2 linked regions of the Chloroflexus aurantiacus J-10-fl genome follow. Each later gene encodes a partner of the first gene's protein in a complex. Links are inferred from orthologs where the notes say so. Each region holds a gene or a part of one and is shown on either strand. Other genes may lie near its edges.

What was found. The genes of interacting proteins can lie anywhere in the genome.
Region 2: the proteins of tsaD (region 1) and tsaE are in contact, whole or in part, in a crystal structure (PDB 6N9A), measured with the Thermotoga maritima proteins. The link is inferred for Chloroflexus aurantiacus J-10-fl from one-to-one orthologs. Residues at the interface, in WP_004082750.1 of Thermotoga maritima: Cys10, Asp11, Arg49, His50, Leu82, Gly84, Gly135, Gly136, Glu154, Thr155, Leu156, Asp157, Asp158, Ser159, Glu162, Asp165, Lys166, Arg169, Leu170, Tyr175, Lys213, Thr214, Leu217, Tyr218, Gln221, Arg222, Asn324; in WP_004082108.1 of Thermotoga maritima: Leu37, Gly38, Lys46, Lys57, Val59, Lys60, Ser61, Thr63, Phe64, Thr65, Leu66, Met67, Val69, Pro71, Tyr82, Arg83, Leu84, Asp86, Asp88, Phe89, Asp93, Ile128, Asp130, Glu131, Arg134.

The regions. Positions count from the first base shown.
Region 1 is NC_010175.1:1,288,132-1,291,742, forward strand. The notes cover bases 151-3,100. They hold tsaD (tRNA (adenosine(37)-N6)-threonylcarbamoyltransferase complex transferase subunit TsaD), read right to left. Parts: upstream 2,185-3,100; coding sequence 1,117-2,184; downstream 151-1,116. Other genes in these bases: CAUR_RS04845 (sigma-70 family RNA polymerase sigma factor), read left to right, coding at 151-303; CAUR_RS04850 (anti-sigma factor family protein), read left to right, coding at 336-1,052; CAUR_RS04860 (YggS family pyridoxal phosphate-dependent enzyme), read right to left, coding at 2,203-2,943; CAUR_RS04865 (hypothetical protein), read right to left, coding at 2,940-3,100. In the rest of the region: more of CAUR_RS04845, read left to right, coding at 1-150; more of CAUR_RS04865, read right to left, coding at 3,101-3,527.
Region 2 is NC_010175.1:2,726,411-2,730,027, forward strand. The notes cover bases 304-3,259. They hold tsaE (tRNA (adenosine(37)-N6)-threonylcarbamoyltransferase complex ATPase subunit type 1 TsaE), read right to left. Parts: upstream 2,065-3,259; coding sequence 1,543-2,064; downstream 304-1,542. Other genes in these bases: CAUR_RS10385 (FhaA domain-containing protein), read right to left, coding at 304-599; tsaB (tRNA (adenosine(37)-N6)-threonylcarbamoyltransferase complex dimerization subunit type 1 TsaB), read right to left, coding at 866-1,543; CAUR_RS10400 (hypothetical protein), read right to left, coding at 2,168-2,533; CAUR_RS10405 (metal ABC transporter substrate-binding protein), read left to right, coding at 2,746-3,259. In the rest of the region: more of CAUR_RS10385, read right to left, coding at 1-303; more of CAUR_RS10405, read left to right, coding at 3,260-3,617. UniProt on the Escherichia coli protein: Required for the formation of a threonylcarbamoyl group on adenosine at position 37 (t(6)A37) in tRNAs that read codons beginning with adenine.

The sequences.
Region 1 (3,611 bases):
GATGAGGGTAATCGGCTTGATCTCCCTGATCCGGGCGCCAGTCTCGATGAGCTTATGTTGCAGCAAGAGTTGAGTGCAGCGATCCAGCGTGGTTTGGCCGAACTACCTGAAGATCAGCGCATCGTGATCATCCTCAGCGATATTCAAGGGTTAGCCTATGAGGAGATTGCCCACATTACCGGTGTGCAGTTAGGAACTGTGAAATCGCGATTAAGTCGGGCACGGGCTAAATTGCGCGATATTCTCCGCGCCGGGGAACTCTTACCGTTAAAATTTCGTCTTGATGATGAAACAACCACGTAACAGTTACACCTGATGGTTACACGAGTACGCTGATGACAACCCTGTCGCCTTCACCATCTGAATTACCTGAGCATGATCGTGAATTGCTCTCGGCATATATAGATAACGAACTAACGCCTGCCGAGCGATCTGCGCTCGAACAGCGGTTGCGCGCCGAGCCATCGTTACGCCGTGAACTGGCCGAACTGCGTGCGGTTCGCGACCTCCTCCGTGAACAGCCATGGGTAACGCCACCACGCACGTTTACGCTGACTCCTGAGATGGCTGGCGTGCGTCGGCGCCGGTTTTCCTTGTCTGGCTGGTGGCAGCCGCTCAGCGGCCTGGCTGCGCTGGTGTTGGTCATTCTCATAAGCTGGCAGATGCTGGGGCTGAATAACAATTCAGCCAGCACTCCGCAAGCCATGATGAGTGGTGACACTACAGCACCCACCGCCCCCGCCTTTGCCGCTGCGCTACCTGAGTCGCCCGTTGCTGAAAACGCTCCTGCCATCGCCGCCAGTCCAAATGAGGTTGAGCAAGCAGAACCGACGTCTGAAGCGGCATTGAGTGCGATGGCTGAGCCAACGTTACCGGCAGGCGCTGCTGCCCGCGAGTCGCAGGCTGTTGAACCAGACGGTTCAGCAGGTGCGCAGTCGCAACCTGCCCAAAGCCCTCCACTTGCTCCGCCGTCCTGGCCGGTAGTGATTGCCCTGGCTATCTTGCTCCTGATTGTGGCCGGTATCTGGTTTGTCCGCCGACGGGCTGAATAGACTATACAGCGCCATGCGCCCGGTTCACCACATAACCCGGCTTGAACAGGATACAGGCCACTTCTTAATTCGCCTGTTCCAGCGGTAGATTTGCCGTCACATCAACGTCCCAGCCGTACTGCACACCGCTGTGAAACCGGTAAAATGCAGCGGCAGCAACCATTGCAGCGTTATCGGTGCAGAGATCAAAGGCCGGTAAATGGACTGGCACACTGGCGCGCCGGATTAGCTCTTCGCGCAACCGCCGATTAGCGGCGACACCACCGGCAAGGAGGATCGCCTGCGCCTGATAACGCCGCGCCGCATCAACGGTTTTGGTGACCAGCACATCAACTACCGACTCCTGAAAGGCGTAAGCCATCTGCGCCACAAACGGGGCATCGAGCTGCGGCGTCTCACCGGCTCCCTTCCGTCCGCTCAGTCGGCTTTGCTGAGCCAGCCGATCCTGCACACGATGAAGGACGGCTGTTTTCAAACCGCTAAACGAAAAATCGTAGCTGTCACGCAACCAGGCCCGTGGCAGCACACCACCAGGAGTGGCATTGGCAGCAGCAGCCTGAATTGCCGGCCCGCCTGGGTAGCCCAACCCCAAAATACGCGCTACTTTATCAAAGGCTTCACCGGCTGCATCGTCACGGGTTTGCCCAAGCAGTTGATAGTTACCGTGATCGCGCAAGAGTACCAGCAACGTATGCCCTCCGCTCACCAGCAGGGCAACGAGTGGAAATGGTGGCGGCGGATCACTACCCAACCATCCGGCGTAAAGGTGCGCTTCGAGATGGTTAACTGCCACAAAAGGCAAACCGCGTCGCCATGCCATGGCCTTGGCCGCATTAAGACCGGTGAGCAGTGCACCGCTCAGCCCTGGCCCATGAGTGGCAGCTACTGCATGCACATCAGCCCAACCGTTTGGCAGGACAGCCAGGGCTGCCCGCACGACCGGTGCCAGACTGAGAATGTGCTGGCGCGAAGCAATTTCCGGCACAACCCCACCGTAGCGTTCATGGGTCGCCATTTGGGACGCGACAACATTGCTCAGCACCGTCCGCCCACCACGCACCACTGCAGCAGCCGTCTCGTCACAAGAGGTTTCCAATGCCAGAATCGTGAAATTGGCGGGCAATTCATTCATAGTCATAATTCCTGGCTCTCATACCATCTTACCTGTTCGCTCACCGAAGATTGCTCTGCCGATCCGCACCATCGTTGCCCCTTCGGCAATCGCCGCCGTGAGATCGTCACTCATACCCATCGAAAGCTCGCGCCAGTTGGTCTGAGGATAGCGACGGACCAGATCATCACGTAGCTCACGTAAGGTTGCGAAGTAGGGCCGCGCCAGATCGGGATGCTCAACAATCGGCGCAATCGTCATCAGCCCCCGTATCTCAAGGGCCGGCAGTTGCAGAATAGCCTCTACATCGCGCAAGAATGCGCTATAAGCTGTCGTATTTTTAATCCCATCCACGACCACAAAACCCTCTTTACTCGCCTCGCCACTCACATTCACCTGGAGCAGAATCGGCAATCGCCGATCCCGCTCACGTGCATGCCGATCCAGCGTTTCTGCCAGTCGTACACTATCAACAGAATGGATGAGATCGAACAATTCAACCGCGACTTTAGCCTTATTACGCTGAAGATGGCCAATCAGATGCCAGCGCGGCCGTGGTTGCAGAGAGTGTAACGCCGCGATTTTATGTTGAGCTTCTTGCACACGATTTTCGCCAATATCGCTGACGCCGGCGGCTACCGCTGCTGCCACCACTTCCGGTGGATGGGTCTTACTCACCGCAATCAACTGTACCTCGTCAGCTTGCCGTCCGGCGGCGGCAGCGGCTGCTGCAATCTGCTCACGGACAATGGCCAGTCGTTGACGAAGCGCCTCAGTCATGATGATGCCCCTTGCACATCGATAAGTAAGCGTTGCTCCAGCGGTGGATCCGGCGGCAGATGGGTGATCAACAGCAAGCCGCGACCGTTCGGTAATGGGACACTCAATTCAAGCGGTGTCGAAGCTCCAGGTGACAGGTTGGCTATCGTTGTTCCTGGTGCGCGATAACTCTCACCGGCACTGTCACGCAACTCAAAGGCGCTGATCGGCACCTGAAGATTGCCATCGGTCAGGTTTGTTACCGTCCCCCGAATCCGTACCCCATTGGGAACAGGCTCGATCCCATCGATCACCACCCGTAACCGTTGATTGCTGGCGACCGGATCAACCGCTTGTGAGCGATTACCGGCCATAATCTGCTGCCAGAGTTGCCGGGCTGCTTCCTGTGCATCTGGCGAGAGGCTCTGAATCTCTAACTGTGGCAGACCAGGCAGCGGCAAGGCTGGTGTTGGCTGGCGGGCAAACTGATCAATCAGGGCAACCGTTCGATTTTGTTGTAAAAATATGCTCATGCCGATCAGCAAGAGTGCGCCTAAGATGCCAATCATCCAGAATGGAATGGGAGGCGATTCGTCATGCATCATTGTACGGTGCTCCCGAACTCTCGGTTATTACCTGACACTATTCTAGCCGGTGCCGACCTGCTTGACAAACTGGCGTGAATGGCG
Region 2 (3,617 bases), 1.4 Mb from region 1 along the record:
GTCAGCCAGAAGCGACGCTGGCGATAACGCAGTTGGGCGTGTTTTCGTGAGACTCGCGTGTCTTCCAGAATAATATCGTTATCCAGGCCACGTCCGATAGTAACCGTTGTGGTAGCAATGGGCAGCGCCTGTGGTGCATTGCCGATCTGCAAGAGAAAAAAAGCACCTGATGACCGTCCGGGGGCGCGGTCGCTTTGCATAATCATCGTCATCGTCGGCTGATCGGATTGATTGTCGCGCATCTCGGCCTCGACCTGGATCGAACGCCGGGGGACGGCCGGATCTTCCGTGATCACCACCCGCGGATGATCGAGCATCGTGAAATTGCGTTCGGCGGCCAGCTCACTCAGGTAGGTTGCCAGTTCCTGCTCGATCTGCTGGCGTACCGGTTGAAAGATCGCGAAGTCTTGCGGATTCAAAAAGGCCCGGTAGCTGCTCGGCACAATCACGCGCTTGACACTAATTGTCTGGTTGCTCTCCATCGCCTTCTCTAACCGACGCGCAATCTCGACCGGTTGAATCGTACTACGAAAGATACGCGCTACCGATCCTTCGACCATCTGCTCCATAAACTGTTCAAATCGGCGTAGGGCAGACATGGCATTTCCCCCATGGCAATTGGATCAACGGCCGCTGCCGGCAAACATCTACACATACTATACCGTCATTATCGGCGAAGCGTAGATGGGTGGCAAGTTGAATGGCAGAGACACATGGTTCCGACACCAGCTTGAAACCGCTATAGCCAGGCAGGGGTACAGGCCTGCCTGTCATTACAAGAGCGATCTACAGCTCGTGACTATCTGGTCTCACGGACAACCGAACCGCTCCGCGACCTTTGCAAGACAAAACGTAACAACGTGCTTCAGGTATGTTGTGCCGGTGTTCGCACCGGCTCACCGAGGTACCGGGGTTCAAGCGTAGCCAGATCATCGTAATCACGCGCAAGATGGCGCTGCCAGGCCAGTTCGGCAAGATACGCCGGGCGCCGCAAGCGGGCTGCCGGTGCCGGCAACACAGCCCGCTCACCCAAACCGCGTTGCAGGGCAGCTATCGTCGCTGCATCGAGATCACCACAAAAGAGCGCACGCCCACTCACGTCGGCACAGAGTTCAGCGAGCGTGAGATTACGATCAGGCGCCAGGCGCTCAAGGCGATCCTGCGCCACAAAAGGAGCCGTCGCATAACGATCACGCCCCAGCCGTATCAGTGGATAGACCGGCAATGGGGTCGGCGCGTACTGGTACGCCAACGCCTCAAGGGTTGCAATCCCAATCAATGGCAGATCGCCGGCCAGTGCCATCCCCTTCGCCAGACTCAACCCTACCCGCAGACCACTCCAGCTCCCCGGTCCCAATCCGACCGCCAGCACGGTCACGTCGGCTGGTGTTGCACCGATGTAGCGCAGGAGCGCATCGATTTGTGGCAAGAGTTGCGCAGTATGGTTACGTCCCGACTCCCAGACGCTTTCGGCTAATGGGCCGTGCGCATCATAGAGAGCAAGACCGGTCAGTGCGGTAGCGGTGTCGATAGCGAGCAACATTAGCCGAACGTCTCCTCCTTAAACCTAAGCAGTAGTTCACGGTAACGCATCCCACGGGGCGTCAGCCGTATCTGCCGCTTGGTCTCGCTCACATGGCTGAGCACAATGTGTAAATGTTCTGCCGGCATTGCCGTCGCTGCCCGTTCAGGCCATTCGATCAGGCAAATGCCTTCGCTCAACCAGAGTTCATCAAGACCAATCGTAATCAATTCGGTCACATCACGCACCCGGTAGAGATCGACGTGATAGATCGGTAGCCGTCCATGGGCAGCATCGGCCCGATATTCATTGATCAAGACAAAGGTTGGGCTGGTCACCAGGCCGTCGTAGCCGAGGCCACGAGCTATACCTTTAATGAGATGGGTTTTGCCGGCACCGAGTTGACCTGAAAGCAACACCAAATCACCGGCGCGCAGCAGGTGACCAAGGCGCGCGCCGATACGTTCAGTCTGGGTCGGACTATGACTGATAAAATCGAGATCATGCGGCGTTTGGGCCGCCGACAACAGTTGATCGGTCATAGCCCTATTGTACCATAGCCGGGCATGGAAAAATTGCGGGTATGCTGTTCCCTGTCCCTGCATTCTCGCTCGCCCTTAAAGAGAGCGAGATGCGTACCGGGTATTACTTGAGATCAACGACCGGACTCAGGCCAGCCGGTGCAAAGCCACTTGCCGGTGGGATGTCTGTTGCGAGCGTAATCGTTGCTTGACGCAACTCCTGCGCAGTCCGTCGGGCTTCGTTACTAAACCCACCATCCACTGCAATCAACAAGCCGCGATCCAAACGGCGCAAAAACAGCATTTCGGCAAAGTCCTGCACATCGGCGGCAGTAATCAGAGCACGACGTTGGATGAGAACAGCGAACGGTTGCCCCGACGGCTCAGCAAGCACCAGTAAACAACGAGTGGCACGTAACTGCTCTGCGGCAATGACGTGGTAACCAAGCCGACGGGCGTGGGCGGCAGCATCACGAACTGTTACCTTCATACTCCAATCCTCCTCCATTGAGGACCTGGCCTCGCGTGCGAGCGACGGGGCAATACACTGATGGGGGAGATATTCTTCGTATAGTATACCATAAATTTTGTTTTACGTAGAACCGATTGCATTACCCGCCCCGATTCGCCGGCATTTGACAACAGGTGCTCTTTGGCACATAATCTCTTTTGAAACAATGTTTCATTAAGGAGGATCAAACGATGCGTTTCATACAACAGATAACCGTTTTGCTCGCAGGTATGCTGCTGATGGCAGCATGTGGGCAAGCACCGGCGAGTCAGCCCACCGCAGTACCGGCGACGGACAACACCTCAGCGCAACCAATGCTGGTTATGGCCAGTACCAGTATCGTGGCCGATGTTGTGCGTCAGGTCGGTGGTGATCGGGTTCAGGTCGAGACGATTGTGCCGATTGGGGCCGACACCCACGGCTTTGAGCCGACACCTCAAGACCTGGCACGAGTGAGTGAAGCCAGGGTCATCTTCACGGTTGGTGCCGGCTATGAAGAGTTTATTGATCGTCTGATCGCGAGTTCAGGGACGCAAGCTGAAGTCGTCGATCTGTCGGCGAACCTTGCCCTGCGTGCATTGACGGAAGCGGAAGCTACCGGTCATGCCCACGAGGAAGAGCACACCGACGAACACGGAACAGAGGCAGCCGGTGCTGCCGGTGATACCCACGCCGACGATCACAGCAACACGCAGGCTGACGCCCACGGTGATGAGCATGGTGATGAACATGCCGACGAGCACGGGGCAGGGTCGGTTGACCCCCATACCTGGACGGATCCGGCTAACGTGAAAATCTGGACTGATCTGATCTATACCACGCTGAGCCGTCTCGATCCAGATCACGCTGAAGCATACGCTACCCGGGCAACCGATTACAAGCGTCAGCTCGATGATCTTGATCGCTGGATTGCCGATCAATTTGCCTCTATCCCGGCAGAACGGCGCTTACTCGTCTCTGACCACATTATCTTTGGCTATATGGCCGATAAGTACGGGTTACGCCAGTTGGGGGCAATTATTCCTGGGGTAAGTTCGAGTGCCGCCCCCTCGGCTCAGGAATT